One region of the Pseudomonas sp. EA_5y_Pfl2_R50 genome, then DNA from elsewhere that is predicted to be linked to it. Evidence: predicted binding sites of a transcription regulator. Region 1 holds the regulator's gene; each other region holds the start of a gene.
The links. The regulator FliA, encoded in region 1, starts transcription of late flagellar genes. The targets are predictions, from matches to a motif close to CTAAAGTTTNNNNNNNNNNNGCCGNTAA.
Positions count from the first base shown of each region.

Region 2: a site for FliA is predicted at 2,066-2,093, ahead of flgM (flagellar biosynthesis anti-sigma factor FlgM). Genes of this name have one in related genera too.
Region 3: a site for FliA is predicted at 2,756-2,783, ahead of AACY19_RS04255 (methyl-accepting chemotaxis protein). Genes of this name have one in related genera too.
Region 4: a site for FliA is predicted at 1,659-1,686, ahead of AACY19_RS18895 (methyl-accepting chemotaxis protein). Genes of this name have one in related genera too.

Region 1 covers NZ_CAXAPT010000013.1:117,311-122,634, forward strand. The annotation lists gene AACY19_RS21545 (protein-glutamate methylesterase/protein-glutamine glutaminase) at 1-28, opposite strand, end outside; gene AACY19_RS21550 (chemotaxis protein CheA) at 78-2,360, opposite strand; gene AACY19_RS21555 (protein phosphatase CheZ) at 2,415-3,203, opposite strand; gene AACY19_RS21560 (chemotaxis response regulator CheY) at 3,222-3,593, opposite strand; gene fliA (RNA polymerase sigma factor FliA) at 3,760-4,500, opposite strand; gene fleN (flagellar synthesis regulator FleN) at 4,497-5,324, opposite strand, start outside.
Region 2 covers NZ_CAXAPT010000009.1:267,056-272,379, forward strand. The annotation lists gene cheR (protein-glutamate O-methyltransferase CheR) at 1-145, opposite strand, end outside; gene AACY19_RS17740 (chemotaxis protein CheV) at 192-1,124, opposite strand; gene flgA (flagellar basal body P-ring formation chaperone FlgA) at 1,207-1,968, shown strand; gene flgM (flagellar biosynthesis anti-sigma factor FlgM) at 2,129-2,455, shown strand; gene AACY19_RS17755 (flagella synthesis protein FlgN) at 2,506-2,973, shown strand; gene AACY19_RS17760 (flagellar brake protein) at 3,062-3,808, shown strand; gene AACY19_RS17765 (MFS transporter) at 3,878-5,266, opposite strand.
Region 3 covers NZ_CAXAPT010000002.1:220,337-225,660, forward strand. The annotation lists gene AACY19_RS04245 (class 1 fructose-bisphosphatase) at 1-71, shown strand, start outside; gene AACY19_RS04250 (DUF924 family protein) at 75-677, shown strand; gene AACY19_RS04255 (methyl-accepting chemotaxis protein) at 787-2,679, opposite strand; gene AACY19_RS04260 (outer membrane protein assembly factor BamE) at 2,963-3,217, shown strand; gene AACY19_RS04265 (lipocalin family protein) at 3,248-3,817, shown strand; gene AACY19_RS04270 (formimidoylglutamate deiminase) at 3,939-5,303, opposite strand.
Region 4 covers NZ_CAXAPT010000011.1:4,789-10,112, forward strand. The annotation lists gene AACY19_RS18895 (methyl-accepting chemotaxis protein) at 1-1,552, opposite strand, end outside; gene AACY19_RS18900 (LysR substrate-binding domain-containing protein) at 1,737-2,657, opposite strand; gene AACY19_RS18905 (NorM family multidrug efflux MATE transporter) at 2,816-4,213, shown strand; gene AACY19_RS18910 (putative bifunctional diguanylate cyclase/phosphodiesterase) at 4,259-5,324, opposite strand, start outside.

The DNA of each region.
Region 1 (5,324 bases):
CGTCCACCACCAGGACTTTGACTGCCATAAACACTCCATTAGGTGCAGCGGAGCGTGATCGCCCCGCTGCCCCGGATTCAAATACGCCGTGCGGCGTAACGCTTGAGCATGCTTGGAACATCGAGAATCAGAGCGATGCGGCCGTCACCGGTGATGGTGGCGCCGGACATGCCCGGAGTGCCCTGCAGCATTTTGCCCAATGGCTTGATGACCACTTCTTCCTGGCCGACCAGTTGATCGACGACGAAGCCGATCCGCTGAGTGCCCACCGAAAGGATCACCACATGGCCTTCGCGCTGCTCTTCGTGAGCGGCAGAGCGGACCAGCCAGCCCTTGAGATAGAACAATGGCAGCGCCTTGTCCCGCACGATCACCACTTCCTGGCCGTCCACCACGTTGGTGGTCGACAGGTCGAGGTGGAAGATTTCGTTGACGTTGACCAACGGGAACGCAAACGCCTGGTTGCCGAGCATGACCATCAGGGTTGGCATGATCGCGAGGGTCAGCGGCACCTTGATGACGATCTTCGAGCCCTGGCCCTTGGTCGAGTAAATATTGATCGAACCGTTGAGCTGGGAAATCTTGGTCTTCACCACGTCCATGCCGACACCGCGGCCAGACACGTCGGAGATCTCGGTCTTGGTCGAGAAACCGGGGGCGAAAATCAGGTTGTAGCACTCGGTATCGCTCAGGCGATCAGCCGCGTCCTTGTCCATCACACCGCGTTTTACCGCGATGGAACGCAGGACGTTCGGGTCCATGCCTTTGCCGTCATCGGAGATCGACAGCAGGATGTGATCGCCTTCCTGCTCGGCGGCCAGCACCACGCGACCGCCACGGGCCTTGCCCGACGCTTCGCGCTCTTCCGGCGACTCGATGCCGTGGTCGACCGCGTTGCGCACCAAGTGGACCAGCGGGTCGGCCAGGGCCTCGACAAGGTTTTTGTCGAGGTCGGTTTCTTCACCCACCAGTTCCAGGTTGATCTCTTTCTTGAGCTGACGCGCCAGGTCGCGAACCAGACGCGGGAAGCGCCCGAAGACCTTCTTGATCGGCTGCATCCGCGTCTTCATCACCGCGGTTTGCAGGTCAGCCGTGACCACGTCGAGGTTCGACACGGCCTTGGACATGGCTTCATCGCCGCTGTTGAGACCCAGGCGCACCAGACGGTTACGCACCAGTACCAGCTCGCCAACCATGTTCATGATTTCGTCGAGACGCGCGGTGTCGACCCGCACGGTGGTCTCGGCTTCGCTCGCCGGTTTTTCCGGTGGCGGTGCCGCGGCGGCGCGGGCCGGAGCCGGTGCGGCAGCGGCCGGTTTTGGCGCTTCGGCTTTCGGCTCAGGCTTGGCGGCGGGCTTCGCTGGCGCAGCGGCAGCCGGTGCCTTGGCGGCTGGCGCGGCAACCGTCGAAGCACTGCCCGCCGTGGCGGCGCCGACTTCGGAGAACTTGCCTTTGCCATGCAATTCGTCGAGCAGCGATTCGAATTCGTGATCGGAGATCAGATCGCTGCCGGCAGCGGCGGCGGCCGGAGCGGCTGGCGCAGCCGGTGCCGAGGCAATGGCCGACTCCAGCGCTTCAACGGCGAAGTTGCCTTTGCCGTGCAACTGATCGAGCAGGGCTTCGAATTCGTCGTCGGTGATGTCCGAGCTGTCGCCTGCCGCCGGTGCTGCCGGTGCTGCCGGAGCGGCCGCCGTCGGGACTACCGCATCAACGGCGAACTGGCCTTTGCCGTGCAGTTGATCGAGCAGAGACTCGAACTCGGCGTCGGTGATTTCATCGCTAGCGGCTTCATTGGCCGTTTGCGCAGGAGCAGCTGCCGGGGCTTCGGCTTCGGCCTTGACGGCGTTCAGTGAATCCAGCAGTTGTTCGAATTCGTTATCGGTGATGTCGCCGGAATCGCCGGAATCGCCCTCGACGACCAGCTCTTCGATCATCTCGGCCACTGGCGAAGCCGGGGCTTCGTCCGCCGATTGCGGTTCGGCCAGACGCGCCAGGGCGGCCAGCAGTTCCGGGGTGGCAGCGGTGATCGGAGCACGCTCGCGGACTTCGCTGAACATGCTGTTCACCGCGTCCAGTGCTTCGAGGACAACGTCCATCAGTTCTGCATCAACGCGCCGCTCACCCTTACGCAGGATGTCGAACACGTTTTCGGCGATGTGACAGCACTCCACCAGCTCGTTGAGCTGAAGGAAGCCGGCGCCCCCTTTTACAGTGTGGAAACCGCGAAAAATTGCGTTGAGCAGATCTGCGTCATCCGGGCGGCTTTCCAGCTCGACCAGTTGTTCGGACAGTTGCTCAAGAATCTCGCCGGCCTCAACCAGGAAATCCTGAAGGATCTCTTCATCGGCGCCGAAGCTCATTAATGGGGTGCTCCTACAGGTCTAAAAACCCAAAAAACCTAAAATTCCAAAACACTAGAATCCGAGGCTGGATAACAAATCGTCCACATCGTCCTGACCGGACACAACGTCTTCTCGTTTATCGGCATGAATCTGCGGACCTTCACCCTGCGAGAGATGTTTTTGTGGATCTTTTTCTGCAAGCATCGCGGCGCGGTCATGTTCGATGCCCGCAAAGCGGTCGACCTGACTGGCCATGAGCACGAGTTTGAGCAAATTGCTTTCGACTTCGGTGACCAGTTGGGTCACACGCTTGATCACCTGACCGGTGAGGTCCTGGTAATCCTGGGCCAGCAGGATGTCGTTGAGATGGCTCGACACTTCACGGTTGTCCGTGCTGCTGCGTGACAGAAAACCGTCGACCCGGCGCGCCAGCTCGCGGAACTCTTCAGCCCCGACTTCGCGACGCATGAAGCGACTCCAATCGGCGCTCAAGGTCTGGGCTTCATCAGCCAGACCGTTGACCACCGGCGTGGCGCTTTCCACCAGATCCATGGTGCGGTTGGCCGCGGCTTCCGTCAGCTTGACCACATAGCCCAGGCGTTCGGTGGCGTCGGTGATTTGCGACACTTCCTCGGCCTGCGGCATGTGCGGATCGATCTGGAAATTGACGATCGCACTGTGCAGTTCACGCGTGAGCTTGCCCACTTCCTGATACAGGCCACGGTCACGGGTCTGATTGAGCTCATGGATCAGTTGCACCGCGTCACCGAATCTGCCTTTTTCAAGGCTCTCGACCAGTTCGACCGCGTGTTTTTTCAGGGTCGACTCGAAATCGCCCTGTGAAGATTCTTTATGCTCCATAGCTCCCCCGCGCGTTCATCAGCCGATGCGTTCGAAAATCTTCTCGATTTTGTCTTTCAGCGCCTGAGCCGTGAAAGGTTTGACCACGTAGCCGTTCACACCGGCCTGAGCGGCTTCGATGATCTGCTCACGCTTGGCTTCAGCGGTCACCATCAGTACCGGCAGGTGCTTGAGCTTTTCATCGGCACGCACGTGACGCAGCAGGTCGATACCGGTCATGCCCGGCATGTTCCAGTCCGTTACCAGAAAGTCGATGCTGCCGCTGTTGAGCACCGGAATGGCAGTGGTGCCATCGTCGGCCTCGACGGTGTTGGTGAACCCAAGATCACGCAGCAGGTTCTTGATGATCCGCCGCATCGTTGAGAAGTCATCAACGATGAGGATTTTCATGTCTTTGTTCAATTCGACCTCCAAGCAGTCTTAAACGCGCCCAGCACCTGGACGCGCCACTTCAATCAATCGGCGCAGCACTCGAAGACTGTCTGGAGCACAACAGAGCAAGACCGGTGCCGTTCATCACCGCACCAGCCTCGTTCGCAGTGTCCCCACACTGCCTTCAGCGCGCTCGCCACTCCCCCAAACGCCCCCGCAAACGGGCCGCGCACTGGCTGTGTAACTGGCTGACCCGCGATTCACTGACGCCAAGGACTTCACCGATCTCCTTGAGGTTCAGCTCTTCGTCGTAGTACAGCGCCAACACCAGTCGCTCACGCTCCGGCAAATTGGCAATCGCGTCCGCCAGCGCCGCCTGGAAGCGTTCATCTTCCAGATCGCGTGACGGCTCAAGATGAGCACTCGCGCCATCCTCGTGCAGCCCTTCGTGTTCGCCGTCCTGCAACAGGTCGTCGAAACTGAACAGGCGACTGCCCAAGGTGTCATTCAAAATCCCGTAGTAATCGTCGAGACTCAATTGGAGTTCGGCTGCAACCTCGTGATCTTTAGCGTCACGGCCGGTTTTAGCTTCAATTGAGCGAATTGCGTCGCTGACCATACGGGTATTGCGGTGAACCGAGCGTGGCGCCCAATCCCCTTTGCGCACTTCATCGAGCATCGCACCGCGGATTCGTATGCCCGCGTATGTTTCGAAACTGGCGCCTTTGCTGGCGTCGTATTTGGTCGAGACTTCGAGCAGGCCGATCATGCCGGCCTGGATCAGGTCTTCGACCTGCACACTCGCCGGCAAGCGTGCCAGCAAGTGGTAGGCAATGCGTTTGACCAATGGTGCGTAACGCTCGATCAGTTCGTACTGCGCGTCACGTGCCGACTTCTTGTAGAGATTCATGCCACTGGCGGTCATAACACAGGCCCTGCGGTTTGCTGCACGAGACGCTCGACGAAAAACTCGAGATGGCCGCGCGGGTTGGCCGGCAGCGGCCAGGTATCGACCTTCTGTGCAATCGCCTTGAACGCCAGCGCGCACTTGGAGCGCGGGAAGGCTTCGTAGACGGCACGCTGCTTCTGCACGGCCTTGCGCACGCTTTCGTCGTAAGGCACGGCGCCGACGTATTGTAGGGCCACGTCAAGGAAGCGATCCGTGACCTTGGTCAACTTGGCGAACAGGTTGCGGCCTTCCTGCGGGCTCTGCGCCATGTTGGCGAGGACGCGGAAGCGGTTCATGCCGTAATCGCGGTTGAGCAGCTTGATCAGCGCGTAGGCGTCCGTGATCGAAGTCGGCTCGTCGCAAACCACCAGCAACACTTCCTGGGCGGCGCGCACAAAACTGACTACCGAGTCACCAATACCCGCAGCGGTGTCGATCACCAGCACGTCGAGATTGTCGCCAATGTCGCTGAATGCCTGGATCAGGCCGGCGTGTTGCGCCGGGCTCAGGTGCACCATGCTCTGCGTGCCGGAAGCGGCCGGCACGATGCGGATACCGCCGGGGCCTTGCAACAGCACGTCGCGCAGTTCGCAACGGCCTTCGATGACGTCGGCCAGTGTGCGTTTCGGGGTAAGCCCCAGCAGAACGTCGACGTTCGCCAGCCCCAGATCAGCGTCCAGCAGCATGACCCGACGGCCAAGCTCTGCCAGCGCCAGAGACAAGTTCACTGACACGTTAGTCTTCCCGACGCCACCTTTGCCGCCGGTCACCGCGATCACCTGTACGGGATGCATGCTGCC
Region 2 (5,324 bases), on a different contig from region 1:
CACCCAGGGATTTGATGCCTTGCTGCTCCATCAGTTTGTTGAGACGGCTCGAGACCAGGTACTGCTTGTTTTCACCGAGCAAAATGCCACAGGCTTTTTCCAGGAAGACCCGGAACTGTTCGAAATCCAAATTACCCGTAGACAATGATGCCGCCTCTTAAATCGTGTTGACCGCCGGGAGCAAAACGCTCCTAGCTGATATCTGCTGCTTTGATCCGGTCGACTACCCGGGATGCCAGGTCATCAGGACGGAACTTGGCCAGAAAGTCATCTGCACCGACTTTCTTGACCATCGCCTGATTGAATACCCCGGACAACGAAGTATGCAGGATGATGTGAAGCTTTTGCATGCGCGGGTCAGCGCGGATCTCGGCCGTCAGGGTGTACCCGTCCATCTCCGGCATCTCGATGTCGGAGATCATCATCAGGAACTCTTCTTCCGGCTTCTTGCCCTCATCGACCAGCTTGCGCAGGTAATCCAGCGCCTGTTTGCCGTCGTTCAGCGCGACCACTTCAACGCCGACCGTCTGCAGGCAACGCGTGACCTGCTTGCGCGCCACCGACGAGTCATCGACCGTCAGCACCCGCAGCGACAACGCTTTGGTCTGGGTCTCGACATCGACCACGCCCACCGAAATCGCTTCCGGTGTCGGCGCAACTTCCGCCAGCACTTTCTCGACGTCGATGATTTCGACTAACTGATTGTCCACCCGAGTCACAGCGGTCAGGTAATGATCGCGACCCGTGCCCTTGGGCGGCGGATGAATCTCTTCCCAGTTCATGTTGACGATGCGCTCCACCGAGCGGACCAGGAAACCCTGGGTCTTGGTGTTGTACTCCGTGATGATCACGAACGGGTTGTTCTTGTCTTTCAATGCACCCGAGCCAGTCGCCATTGCCAGATCAAGGATCGGAATGGTCGCCCCCCGGATATTTGCCACCCCGCACACGACAGGACTGGACTTGGGCATCAACGTCAGTGACGGGCACTGCAACACTTCCCGTACCTTGAACACGTTGATTCCGTAAAGCTGCTGACCGTCGAGACGGAACAACAACAGCTCCAGGCGATTCTGCCCTACCAGTTGCGTGCGCTGGTTTACCGAATCCATTACACCAGCCATGCCCAGACTCCTACACCAACGCCAAGTGTTGTTGCGACGCACATTCATTGCTAAACGGCACGGCGCTTGCTTTTTAACTCGTATGAACGCTCAAACGACATTTTTCCGACACCTGACATCCCCTCTTCGCCGAGGGCTTTGCGCGGCGTCCGCCATTTGCTGCTTTTTCGCTGGCAGCCCTGCCATTGCTGATGCGGTTACCTTGCCTGACATGCTTATCGGCGTCACTCAGGGCTTTCTTGAGTTCACCGTAGAAGACTATCTGGCTACCAGTCAAACGGAAGGCCGCTACGAAATCGAAGTAAACCAGCTCGACCCCCGTATGCGCATGCCTATGTGCGACAAGGAATTGACAGCTTCCCTGGAGAGTCCGGCCCGTCCGCTGGGCCGGGTAACCGTCAAGGTTCGCTGTGAAGGGGCCTCCCCCTGGACGGTGTTCGTACCCGCTCAAGTCCGCCTGTTTCGCGAGATTGTGACCACCACCCGGCCACTCAAACGCGCCGGGATTATCGAGCCCCGCGACGTGACGCTGCGTGAACGCGACGTGAGCAAGATCAATCAGGGTTTCCTGACGTCGGTAGACGAAGCGATCGGGCAGAAATTAACCCGACCAACGGTAGCGGATCAGGTCATTACTCTGGTGCATCTGGAACAGGCGGAAGTCGTGCGCAAGGGTGATCAAGTGGTCATCATCGCCCGCAGCGGCACTCTCGCTGTGCGCATGCCCGGCGAAGCCCTTGCCAATGGCGGTCTGAAAGAGCAGATTCGGGTGAAAAACCTCAATTCCAACCGTGTGATCAAGGCGCAAGTCATCGCGCCGGGGCAGGTGGAAGTGGCCATGTAAAACCGCTGCCGAGAAAACTGGCGCGTACCCCGTCGCTTCCCTAAACTGTGCCGCAGCAGGACACGCAGCGGCGCAGGCAGGCTCATGGTAAATGTGCCTAAAGTTTTCCAGGGGATGGCCGAAAACATGGCAAGCGTCCAAATTCCCAGAGGTTTTTAACATGGTCATCGATTTCAGCCGTTTGAACAGCTCCTCGTCACTTACGGGCAGTACACGTACCAGCAACGCCAAGGAAACCGCCGAAACCGGTACCTCCGCGCCGCTGAATACCCCGGCCGAACAGGCCAGTACCGCAAAAAGCGGGGAATCGGTACACCTCAGCAATGAGGCTCAACAGTTGCAGAAGGTCACTGACAAGCTGCGCGATCAGCCTGCTGTCGACAAAGCCCGTGTGGCCGAGTTGAAAGCCGCGATTGCCGATGGCAGCTACAAAGTCGACAGCAACCGTGTAGCCAGCAAACTGCTCAACTTCGAAGCCCAGCGCTAGGCCTTTTTGCCTGCGCCAGGCTTTTGGACGCTTAAACCCCAAGGCCAGCCATGCACGACACTAATTTATTGCAACTGATCAACGACGACTTTGCTCCAGCTCAACAATTGCTGGAGTTGCTGCAAACCGAATCCCTCGCTTTGCACGGTCGCGACATGCCCCTGCTCGAAGAAATTCTGGCGCACAAACAGGCATTGATCATTCTGCTTGAACAGCATGGCCGCAAACGCAGCGAAATCCTCGCCAGCCTCAACTTGCCGACGGATCGAACCGGACTGGAGCAACTGGCCAGCCATTCGAGCGTCGGCGAGCAGCTCCTGACGCAAGGCGACGCATTGACCGATCTGATCGCTCAATGTCAGGCGGCCAACCTCAAGAATGGCCAGTCGATCCAGATCCAGCAGGCCGCCACGGCCAATCAGCTGAAGATCCTCACCGGTGGTGAAGCGCCAGCGCTTTACAACGCCAGCGGTACGTTTGCCAAACCCGCCATACCGCGTCCGCTCAGCCAGGCATGAGCTGTTGATGCGCCAGCTCTATCAACCCGCGAAACATGCTGGCAAAATGCTGGCTAGTCGTCATATTTTGTCTGGAGATTGATAAACCGTGTCCAACACCCTAAGCGCGGATGATGCGCCGCAGCCCCCAAAGGTGCTCACCACGCCACTGGAAATCTCCAGCAACCTGCGTCAACTGCAGGACAGCCACGACCCGCTGATCATCACGTTCCATGAGCGCAGCCAGCGCTTCCAGAGCTACCTGATCAAAGTTGACCGCGACAGCGCCACAATTGCGCTGGACGAAATGATCCCGCGTGATGGCGAACGCTTTCTGCTCGCCGGCGAGCCGTTCAAGGTTGAAGGTTTTCACGAAGGTGTGCGTATCGCTTGGGAATGCGATGGCACGTTGAACATCGAAGAGTCCGAGGGCGACCGTTTCTACACCGGCGCCCTGCCGACCGAAGTGGTTTATCACCAGCGCCGCAATGCTTTCCGCGCCGCACTGAAACTCACCGACCTGGTCAGCGTTGAACTGGGCGGCGAAAAGCTCAAGGCGCCGGTCAACGGCAAACTGCTGGACATCTCCGCCACCGGTTGCAAGCTGCGCTTTGAGGGCGACATCACCGACCGCCTGCAACTGGGCCAGGTCTACGACCGCCTGATCGCCGCGCCGCTGTTCGGCAACCAGCCAACGGCCGTCGAACTGCGTTACCTGCATTTCGAAGAAAAACTCAACATTACCTTCGCCGGTTTGCGCTTCCACAACATCAGTGGCCAGGCCGCACGCAATGTCGAGCGTTTCGTTTATCAGTTGCAGCGCGAAGCACGGCGTTTCGATAAAGACGACATGTGATTCCTCGCGGCAAATAAAAAGGGCAGTCCTGAACGGACTGCCCTTTTTTATGCGCGTTGTTTTTTCAGCTCAAGGCCGGCCGCCACTAAGATCGGGGTTCGGCTTGTCGTTGTCGGTGTCCGGCCCGGACTCTACCGCAGACTCAGGCTGGGCATCGAACGGAGGTTCTCGCTCGGGAGCCGGCGCTTGCACAGGGTCCTGCACCATCTGCTCCTGCACCACCTGCTCGTCAACCCGAGGGTCAAGGGCAGCCACCAGGGGTGAACTGGACATGCTGTCCGGCATCGCCACGTGATGCAGCGGCGCGTCGTCGACCTGGTGCAGATTGGTGACGGCTTTCGGACGAATCCGCCATACCAGCACCAATGCAAAAAAGCTGAAGAACGCATACAGGCTCTGGCTGCCGAACAACTTCATCAATACACCAGCCAACAGTGGCCCGATACTCGCGCCGACGCCGTAGGTCACCAGCAACATCGCGGTCAGCGATACCCGACGATCACCTTCGACGTGGTCGTTGGAAAATGCCACCGCCAATGGATACAGGCAGAACTGCACCAGCGAACAGAGAAAGCCCACCACGAACAATACCTCCAGCGGCACCTGCGGGAGTATCGCCAGCGGCAACGCTGCCACCGCCAAAAACGCGGCAAAACAGCGAATCAGCAGCGCCCGGTCGTAACGGTCGGATAACCAGCCCAGCGGCCACTGCACGAGCAATCCGGCAAAAATACAGCTACCCATGAACAGACCGACCTGCTCTGTCGACAGCCCCTGCTGCGAGGCATACAAAGGCGCCAGACCGTAGAAGGAACCGATGATCAACCCGGCACCGAGCACCGTACTCAACGACTGCGGCACTCGCTTGATGAAGAAACGCGGCTCCATGGGCGCAGGATGCAATGGCGCCGGGTGAATCCGCCGGGTCAACGCCACCGGCACCAGACACAGCGCGAAACACAGGGCCACCAGCATCAGCAATTCCAGACCCAGACCCGGGTGCATGACCAGAATCAACTGACCGAGCACCAGCCCCAGGTACGAAGCAATCATGTAGCCACTGAATACCAATCCACGCTGGTTGGCGTCAGCCTGCTCGTTGAGCCAGCTCTCGATCACCATGTATTGGCACATCATGCCCAGACCGACGATGGTCCGCAGTACCAGCCACGCCGGCAGCCAGTCGACCAGCCCGTGACCCAGCACCGCCGCCCCGACAATCCCAGCGCACGCCGAGTACGCACGGATATGCCCGACCCGGGCGATCAACCGATGGCCGATCTTGCCGCCCAGCACCAGGCCGAAGTAGTTGGCCGCCATCAACGCACCGACCCACAAGCCGTCAACGTTGTCAGCCGCCAGGCGCAACGCCAGATAAGTAGAGAGAAGGCCCGAGCCGATCAACATCATCAGCGAGGCAAAATACAACGCTCGAAAGGATTTCCAGATTTGGCGCATCGGCGTTCCGAGCGGCTCCTTGCAGTAAAGACCGGTTACCAAAACGATAGCCCGGTGG
Region 3 (5,324 bases), on a different contig from region 1:
ACCAGCGCGTAGCGGTGTTCCTTGGCTCGAAAGAAGAAGTCGCACGCGCTACGGCCTACCACAAGGAATAAATCATGACCGCGCCCTGGCAGCCGTTGCTCGATTGGTGGTTCGGACACGCCGAATCCCCGGACGAGGTATCGGCTGACAAGGGCAAGTTGTGGTTCGGCAAGCGAGACAGCCAAGACCTCGAAGCGCGTGAGTGTTTCGGGGTCTTTGTCGATCAGGCCCTGGCTGGCGAATTGACCGGGTGGACGCAACGTCCCGAAGGTTGGCTGGCGGTGGTGCTGTTGCTCGATCAACTGCCGCGCATGATTTTTCGCAATTCTCCCAAAGCCTTCTCCGGTGATCAGCGCGCACAGAAGCTCGTTGCGCAAGGCATTGCGGCGGATTTTGATCGGCAGCTAAAACCGATCCAGCGTGTGTTCATCTATCTGGTGTTAGAACACTGCGAAAACCTTGCGGTGCAGAACGAAGCCGTTTCCCGATTTATCGAACTGGTGGCTGAACAGCCAGAGGCGGAACGGGCGGTGTTTGCCGACAATCTCGACTATGCCGAGCGACATCAGAAAGTGATTGCGCGGTTTGGCCGGTTTCCGCATCGCAATGCGGTGTTGGGGCGGGAGTCTACGGCTGAAGAGTTGGTGTTTCTTTCTGAGCCGGGGTCACGGTTCTAAATCTTCATTACGGCTGATGCCGCTTTCGCGAGCAAGCCCGCTCCCGCATTTTGGAATGCGTTCCCCCTGTGGGAGCGGGCTTGCTCGCGAAGAGGCCAGTGGCAGCGCCTTAGATGCGGAAGCTGCCGACCAATTGCTTGAGACGCGCCGCCTGCTGCTCCAGATCCGAGCAAGCCCGCAACGTCGCCTGCAAGTTCTCCACGCCTTCCTGATTCAGCGTGTTGATCTCGTTGATATCAACGTTGATCGACTCGACCACAGCAGTCTGCTCTTCAGTCGCCGTTGCCACCGACTGGTTCATCCCGTCGATCTCGCCGATTCGCTGGGTCACGCTGCCCAGACGCTCGCCGGCCTGGTTGGCGATGCCGACGCTGCTTTCGCTCTCGCGCTGGCTCTCGGTCATGATGTTGACCGCCTGACGCGCCCCGACTTGCAGTTCTTCGATCATCTTCTGCACTTGCTGCGCTGAGTCCTGAGTACGGTGGGCCAGATTGCGCACTTCATCGGCAACCACGGCGAAACCACGACCGGCTTCGCCCGCTCGCGCCGCTTCGATAGCGGCATTCAGTGCGAGCAGGTTGGTCTGCTGGGAAATGCTGGTGATCACTTCCAGAATCTGGCCGATGTTCACTGTGTTGCTGTTCAGGGTTTCGATGTTGCCGCACGAATCGCTGATCTTCGCCGACAGTTGCTGCATCGCATGAATGGTTTTATCCACCACCTGCTGACCGTCGACCGCGAGGCTGCGCGCGTCGCTGGAATGCTGCGAGGCGAGGGCGGCGTTCTGAGCGATTTCCTGCGCGGCTGCGCCGAGTTGATTGATTGCCGCAGCGACGCTGTTGGTGCGGCTGGCTTGCTGGTCAGAGTTGTACATCGACGAGTTCGACGCCGCGACCACGCGCAGGGCGACTTCATTGACCTGGCCGGTGGCCGAGGACACTTCGCGAATCGAAGTATGGATACGCTCGACAAAGCGGTTGAACGAGGTGCCCAGCGCGCCGAACTCGTCGTTGCCGTGGATCACCAGACGCTTGGTCAGATCGCCTTCACCTTCGGCGATGTCGTGCATCGCGCGGCCCATGGTCAGCAGCGGTTGCATCAATACGCGGATGAGCATGCCGAGCAGAGCGATGATGATCACCACGGCAATGATCATGGCGATCAGCGCCGAGGTGCGGAATTCGCTGAGCATTGCGAACGCGGTGTCTTTATCGAGCACCAGCGCCACGTACCAGTCGGCTGATGGCACGCCGTTGACGCGGGTGAAGGAGATCAGTTGGGTCTTGCCGTCGAACTCGACTTCCTTCAGGCCCGGGCTGACTTTCGGCGCGCCGTTCGGATAAGCCTCGGCGAGGGTCTTGAGCACCAGTTTGCTGTCCGGGTGAATCAGGATCTTGCCGTCGGCACTGACGATGAACGCATGCCCGTGGCCGCCGAAATTCAGCGAGTTGATGATCGCGCTGACGCTGGTCAGGTCGATGTCCGCACCAGCGACGCCGAGCATCTGGCCTTGGCGCTGCACAGGCGTGGCAACGGTGATCACCAGTTTGCCCGAGGAAGCGGCGATGTACGGTTCGGTGACGATGGTCTGTTGCGCGCTGTTGGCGGCTTTGTACCAGCCACGGGCGCGTGGATCGTAGTCGGGCGCGCGGTTGCCGGCCGGCACCGAGAACATCACACCATCAGCACCGCCGAAATAGCTGAGCTGGAAATTGCCGGTGTAGGCGGGTAGGTCGATGATGCGTTTCAGGCTGGCCGGGGCATTGCCGTCGACGGCCACTTGCTGTGACAGCGATTGCAGCAACTGGATACGGCTTTCCAGCCAGGTCTGGATGTTGCTGGTGGTCAGGCTGCCGAGTTCCTGCATCGACGCTTCGGTGCTGGTGTTCAGGGCTTCGCGCTGTCGATAGTCGTTGAACAGGATGAAACAGGCGAACGCAACGGCCACCACGAGGGCGGCAGCCAGCAGGATCTTGTGGCTGAATTTCATGTTTCTGGTCATCGAATGAGCTACCGCGAAGGGGCTGGTCAAGAAAGGGCGGCAATTTGCCACACTTCGGGGGCTTTGCGCTGCTCTTATTTCGACCGCGACGCGCCAAAGATTAGGCGTATTGTGCGAAAGGCGACGAAATGCTCAATAGCCTTACAAAGCGTCTGATTTATCGGCAAAAGCCAGACGGGCGGCCTAATAAATAGCCGTATCGCCAGGGAACCAGATGAGGGTTTTCTCTTCTAAGCTTCTGGTTGGCACCATGCCATCCCCCCCTCGTTCCAGGAGTTTCACCATGTCGCTGCGATCTCTCGCCCTTCTGTCGTTTTGCGTGTTGTTGGCCGCATGCAGCAAGGTCAATCAGGAAAACTACTCGAAGCTCTCGGCCGGTATGGCCAAGACCGAAGTCGAGACCCTGCTCGGCAAACCGACCGATTGCTCGGGCGCGCTCGGCATGTCCAGTTGCACCTGGGGCGATAAGAACAGCTTTATCAGCGTGCAGTACGCCGGTGACAAAGTGCTGATGTTTTCCGGCCAAGGCCTGAAGTAAACCGGGGCTTCGCGCCCACGGAGAAGAAAAATGAAGCGGTTATTGCTGATCCTTTTTGCCGGCCTGGTCTTGGCCGGCTGCGCCAGTTCCGGCGTCGACCCGTTGGCGCCGAAAACCGTCAACAGCGTCAATCTCAAGCGCTATCAGGGCACCTGGTACGAGCTGGCGCGTTTGCCGATGTACTTCCAACGCAATTGCGCGCAATCCGAAGCGCGCTACACCCTCAAGCCTGACGGCAACCTCGGCGTGTTCAACCGCTGCCTGACCGCCGATTGGCAATGGGAAGAGGTCAAGGGCACGGCTTATCCACAGGTGTCGGGCAAGACCGACAAGTTGTGGGTCGAATTCGATACCTGGTTTTCTCGTTTGATTCCAGGTGTGGCCAAAGGCGAGTACTGGGTGTTGTACGTCAGCGACGACTACAAGACCGCCATCGTCGGCGACCCGAGTCGCAAGTACATGTGGTTGCTGTCACGCACGCCGACGGTCAACGGTGTGGTGCGTGAAGAGTTGCTGAGCAAGGCGCGTCAGCAGGGCTATGACACCACGCGCCTGATCTGGCGTGCGTCGGATCGGCAGATGGCCAAAACCTCGAACTAAAGAACACTGCAAAACCAATGGGGGAGCTAGCCTGCTAGCGATAGCGGTGTATCAGTCAAAACGTTGTCGACTGATATGCCCTCATCGCTAGCAGGCTAGCGCCCACAATGGGTTCTGCGTGTTAGCCCAGGAGGTCGCGCAGGACCTGGGTGAACGCGCGCGCACTGTTCTCTTCCCCGGCATGCCGGCCATCACGCACCACCCACTGGCCGTTGACCAGCACATCGCGCACCTGACGATCGCCACCGGCAAACAGCCAGCGATTCAAAATCCCGTCACCGCTCGCCGTCGCCAGATACGGATCGTTGCCATCAAGGACAATCCAGTCCGCACGCTTGCCCACCTCCAGCGCACCAATCGGTTGCCCCAGCGCTTGCGCACCACCGTCCAGCGCCGCGTCATACAGCGTGCGCCCGACTATCGGCTGCTCCGCGCCATACAAACGGTTACGTCGCTGATCGCGCAGACGCTGGCCGTATTCCAGCCAACGCAACTCTTCCACGACACTGAGCGACACATGGCTGTCGGAACCGATACCCATGCGTCCGCCCTGCGCGAGGAAATCCACCGCCGGGAAAATCCCGTCACCCAGGTTCGCTTCGGTCGTCAGGCACAGGCCGGCGATGGCGCGACTCTTGGCCATCAACGTGACTTCTTCAGGATTGGCGTGAGTGGCGTGCACCAGGCACCAGCGCTGATCGACTTCGGTGTTTTCGTAAAGCCATTGCAGCGGACGGCGACCGCTCCAGCTCAGGCAGTCGTCGACTTCCTTCTGCTGTTCGGCAATGTGGATGTGAATCGGGCATTGCTTGTCGCTGGCCGCCAATACTTCGCTGATTTGCTGCGGCGTCACCGCGCGCAAGGAGTGGAAGCACAGGCCCAGTGATTGCGCCTTTTGCTGCGCCAGCATTGGCTGCAAGCGTGACTGCAGATTCAGGTAATTTTCGGTGCTGTTGATAAAGCGACGCTGGCCGTCATTCGGCGTTTGTCCGCCAAAACCGGAGTGGCTATACAGCACCGGCAGCAGGGTCAGGCCGATGCCGCTTTCGCTCGCCGCCTGACTGATGCGCAAGGCCAGCTCAGCCGGATCGGCATAAGGCTGACCATTGCTGTCGTGGTGCACGTAATGAAACTCTGCGACCGATGTGTAACCAGCCTTGAGCATTTCGATGTACAACTGACGGGCGATCACGCCGAGCTGATCGGGACTGATTTTTCCGACGAGCCGATACATCAGATCGCGCCAGGTCCAGAAACTGTCATTCGGATTGCCGGCCACTTCGGCCAGTCCCGCCATCGCTCGCTGGAAGGCGTGGGAGTGCAGATTGGGCATTCCCGGCAGCAACGGGCCGCTCAGCCGTTCGGCGCCATCTGCAGTGGAATCGGCCTGGATTTGGGTCAGCAGGCCCTCGGCGCTGACCTCAAGACGTACATTGTTGGCCCATCCGTTAGGCAGCAGCGCGCGTTCGGCAAAGAAGGCGGACATGGTTCAGCACCCCATCGTGTG
Region 4 (5,324 bases), on a different contig from region 1:
CGGCACGGGCCGCTTCGATTGCAGCGTTGAGCGCCAACAGGTTGGTCTGCTCGGCAATCGAGGTGATCACACCGACAATGCCGCCAATTTCCTGGGAACGCTGGCCGAGGGTATTGATCACGGTGGCGGTGCTGTTCAGGGCGCCAGCAATTTGCTCCAGCGAGGACGACGCTTCTTCCATCGAGCTGCGCCCGATCTGCGTCTGCTGAGCGTTTTCCTGCGCCAGACGCTGGGTCGCGCCCATGTTGTCGGCGATGTTCAGCGAGGTCGCGCTGAACTCTTCCACCGCGCCGGCCATGCTGGTGATTTCACCGGACTGCTGCTCCATGCCTTCATAGGCACCGCCAGACAAACCGGACAGGGCCTGGGCTCGGCTGTTGACCTCTTCCGAAGAGCGGCGAATGTGCTCGACCATGGTCGACAATGCCTGGCTCATCTGGTTGAACGCGCGGGACAACTGACCGATTTCGTCATTGCTCGACACGTTCAGACGCACGCTCAGATCACCGGCGCCCAAGGCTTCGGCCTGACGTACCAGATCGCTCAGTGGCGCCAGTTTGCTGCGCAGCAACCAGACCACGGACCCCACCGCCAACAGCATCGCCAGCAGGCTGCCAATGGCCAATTGCGTGCCGACGCTCCAGGTCACCGCGCGAATCTCGGCTTTCGGCATGCTCGCCACCACCGACCACGGGCCGCCGTCGAACGGCACGGCAACGCTGTAGAAATCTTCGGACTTGTCCTCCCAGAACTGGCCTTTGCCCGGCGTCTTCGCCAGACCCGTGATCACTGGAATCGCCTGATCCAGTGCCTGCACGCCCGCCGGCGCAACCAGCCATTTGCTCTGCTCATCGAGCAGCGCCAGGGAGCCAGTCTGGCCAATGCGGAAACGCTTGAGGTTATCGAACTGGGCGTTCTGCGCGTCGGTGTAATCGAAGCCGACGAACAGCACCGCAATCACCTTGCCGCTACCATCGCGCACCGGGGTGTACTGGGTCATGTAGGAGCGCTCGAACAACAAGGCGCGACCGACGTAGCTTTGCCCCGCCATCAACCTGGCGTAGGCAGGGTGGCCATGATCGAGCAAAGTGCCGATGGCGCGGGCGCCGTCCTGTTTGGTCAGGGAGGTGCTGACCCGCACAAAGTCTTCGCCGCTGCGCACGAACAGCGTGGCGACGCCCGCGGTCATCTGCTTGAACTCGTCGACTTCCTTGAAGTTGTTGTTCAACACTTCGCTGCCCAGATGCAGGCCCGGCGTCTGGGTACCGGCGACGCTCACCGGTTCATCCGGGTGAATGCTCAGGCCGGTGCTGAAGCGCTTCTCGAACAAACCGCTCAGGCGCTGGGTGCTTTCACGCAGCGTGCCGTGGAAGGTGCTCAGTTGGTCGGCCAGCAGCCGCGCCTCACTGGCCAGATGCTCTTCACGTGTGGCGAGGTTGGCGGAGTCCAGCGAACGCAGGGCGAACACCGTACTGCCACTGATGACAATCGCCAGTATCACAGCGAGCGCGAGGCCCAGCTGCGAGGCGATCCGAGCGCGAGGTTGAGACATGGACAGCTCCTGGCCGAGCCATGTGATCCTCCTTGATCTCGACTCGGATAATTTTCTAATAGTGGGGGTGAATCGTGGAGACCGGCACGACGGTTCCACAAGCACGTATTCGGCGGTGGATCCAAATACTTGAGCGGAAAACAAGGTTATGGCACAAGGCCGGCATTGTGGAGGCTCGAACGTTTCAGCTCAAGCGCGCAACCGCCGGCAACTCCATCGCACGGACTTCGCCTTGCAGGAAGTCGCTGAGACGGCGCAAACGTTCACCTCCCGGACGGGTTTTTGGCCACACCAGATAATAATTCAGTCCGCTGGCGACGGCGGTCGGCCATGGAAGACTCAAACGTCCCTGCGCCACATCTTCGGCAACCATCAACAGATCGCCCATCGACACCCCGTAGCCGCGTGCCGCCGCGATCATCCCCAGTTCAAGGGTATCGAACACCTGTCCGCCCTTGAGCGAAACCTGCCCGGACAACCCCATGTGTTCCAGCCAACTACGCCAGTCACGACGATCCGGGGTCGGGTGCAATAATTCGGCGGCAGCCAGCCGCGCCACATCCCACGGCTGATCGTTCAGCAAGTTCGGCGCCCCCACCGGGATCAGCTCTTCGGGGAACAACAGGCTGGCCTCCCAGTCCGGCGGAAAATGCCCGTCGCTCAGCAGCACCGCACAGTCGAACGGTTCATGGTTGAAATCCACCGAGTCAACGTCCATCCAGGCGCTGGTCAGTTGCACTTCATTGCCCGGCTGCAAATGGCGGAAGCGACTGAGCCGGGCCAGCAGCCAGCGCATGGTCAGGGTCGACGGCGCTTTCATGCGCAGGATGTCGTCCTCGGCGCGCAGGGTATTGCAGGCCCGCTCAAGGGCGGCGAAGCCTTCGCGAATGCCCGGCAACAGCAGGCGCGCCGATTCGGTGAGTTGCAGATTACGCCCGCTGCGATGAAACAGGCGGCAGGCAAAATGATCCTCGAGCGTGCGAATGTGCCGGCTGACCGCACTCTGGGTAATCGATAACTCCTCCGCCGCGCGCGTGAAAGAGCTGTGCCGTGCCGCCGCTTCAAATGCGCGCAGGGCATACAACGGAGGAAGTCGACGAGACATGCACAAAGCTCCTGTGGCGGGATGCGGCCAACTTAGCAGAATCCACACAGGATGAGTTTTAATCATGCCACCCATCCTTTTTATCCCTTTGTGCAATGCCGCCCAAGCGCTGAGAATCGACGGTCTCCTGTTCCCTCTGAAATCGAGTGGTGATGACCATGCAACAATCTGTGCGTACCGAACTCTGGGCCATTCTGCGGCTGGCAGGGCCGTTGATCGCTTCACAGTTGGCGCACATGTTGATGGTGCTGACTGACACCTTGATGATGGCGCGCCTGAGTCCCGAAGCGCTGGCCGGTGGCGGCCTCGGCGCGGCAAGCTATTCGTTCGTGTCAATTTTCTGCATCGGTGTGATCGCGGCGGTCGGCACGCTGGTGGCGATTCGCAAAGGTGCCGGCGACATCATTGGCGCAGCGCGGCTGACCCAGGCCGGCTTGTGGCTGGCGTGGCTGATGGCGCTGGGCGCCGGGTTGCTGCTGTGGAACCTGAAACCGGTGTTGCTGTTGTTTGGCCAGACTGAAACCAACGTCAACGCGGCCGGGCAATTCCTGATCGCCCTGCCCTTCGCCCTGCCCGGCTACCTGAGCTTTATGGCCCTGCGCGGTTTCACCAGTGCAATTGGCCGGGCGACACCGGTGATGGTCATCAGCCTGGCCGGCACCGTGGCCAACTTCCTGCTCAATTACGCGCTGATTACTGGCATGTTCGGTGTGCCGAAACTCGGGCTGATGGGCATTGGTCTGGTCACGGCGATTGTCGCCAACTGCATGGCGCTGGCATTGGCCTGGCATATCCGCCGGCACCCTGCCTATGACGCATATCCGTTGCGCGCGGGCCTGTCGCGGCCGAACCGGCAATACCTGAAAGAACTGTGGCGACTCGGCCTGCCGATTGGCGGCACCTACGCGGTGGAAGTCGGATTGTTCGCGTTCGCGGCGCTGTGCATGGGCACCATGGGCAGCACGCAGTTGGGCGCGCACCAGATCGCCCTGCAAATCGTCTCGGTGGCGTTCATGGTTCCGGCAGGGATGTCCTACGCGATCACCATGCGCGTCGGCCAGCATTATGGCGCCGGGCAATTGAACGATGCGCGGATGTCCGGGCGGGTCGGGATCGTGTTTGGCGCGGTGGTGATGCTGGGTTTCGCCATGGTGTTCTGGTTGCTGCCGAACCAGTTGGTGGGCCTGTTCCTCGACCACAACGATCCGGCGTTTGCCGAGGTGATCCGTTTAGCGGTCAGCCTGTTGGCCGTGGCCGCGTGGTTCGAACTGTTCGACGGCACGCAGACGATTGCCATGGGCTGCATCCGTGGCCTCAAGGATGCGAAGACCACGTTTCTGGTCGGGCTCGGCTGCTATTGGCTGATCGGCGCACCGGCAGCGTGGTGGATGGCGTTTCACTTGAACTGGGGGCCGACGGGCGTCTGGTGGGGTCTGGCGCTGGGGCTGGCGTGTGCGGCTGTGAGCCTGACGCTGGCGTTTGAATGGAAGATGAAACGGATGATTCGGCTGGAGCCTGCGTCATCCACGCCATTCACAGTTCCTCAGACTGACTGAGATCCCGCCTGTGGGAGCGGGTTCAAGGCAGCCCGCAGAGGGTGCTCAGTTGACGATTTCGAGGGCTGGCTGCTGGCCCGCGCCGAAGGTCAGGTACTCAACCAGTTCCGCCAACGGCAACGGTCGGCTGATCAGATAACCCTGCACCTGATCGCAACCAAACCCGCGCAGCAGTTCCAGTTGCTCCGGCGTCTCGACCCCTTCCGCCACCACTTCCAGATGCAGGTTGTGCGCAAGATTGATCATCGCGTGCACCAGCTTGCGATTCTCTTCACGCTGTTCCATGCCACCGACAAAGCTCTTGTCGATCTTCAGCAAGGTGATCGGCAGGCTGTTGAGGTGCACGAACGACGAGAACCCGGTGCCGAAATCATCCAGCGAAAAGCGCACGCCGAGGCGCCCCAGGGCGTCCATGGTCTGCTTGACCAGATCGCTGCGGCGCATCACCGCGGTTTCGGTCAGTTCGAATTCCAGCCATTGCGCCTCTACGCCACGTTCGGCGATCAAACGACTGAGCGTCGGCAACAACTGGCTGTCCTGAAACTGGCGGAACGACAGGTTGATCGCCATGTGCAACGCCGGCAGCCCGCGCTCGCGCAGCGCCTGCATGTCGCGCAGCGCCCGGGAAATCACCCAGTAACCCAGCGGCACGATCAAACCGCTCTGCTCGGCCAATGGCACGAACTCGCTTGGCGGCAACAGACCGCGTTCACCGTGGCGCCAGCGCACCAGGGCTTCGAGGCCGACAATCTGGCCGTCCTCAAGATTCAGGCGTGGCTGGTAATGCAGCTCCAGCTCATCGCGACGCAACGCCCGGCGCAGCTCGCTTTCGAGGTCGGCCATGCTTCGCGCGTTACGGTTGATGCGTTCGTTGAAGATGTGAAAGGTGCAGCCCTGGGTGCTCTTGGCCTGCTGCATGGCGATGTGCGCGTGCCACATCAACGGGTCGGCGCCGCCCTGCGCGCGGGCATGGGCGATGCCAAGGCTGGAGCCGATCAGCAGGCTTTCGCCATCGACCCAATACGGTTCGGACAAGGCCTCGGTGATGCGCTCGGCCATCCACTCGGCGCGTTGCGGCGCACGGCGGGTGTCAATCAGCAGGGCAAATTCG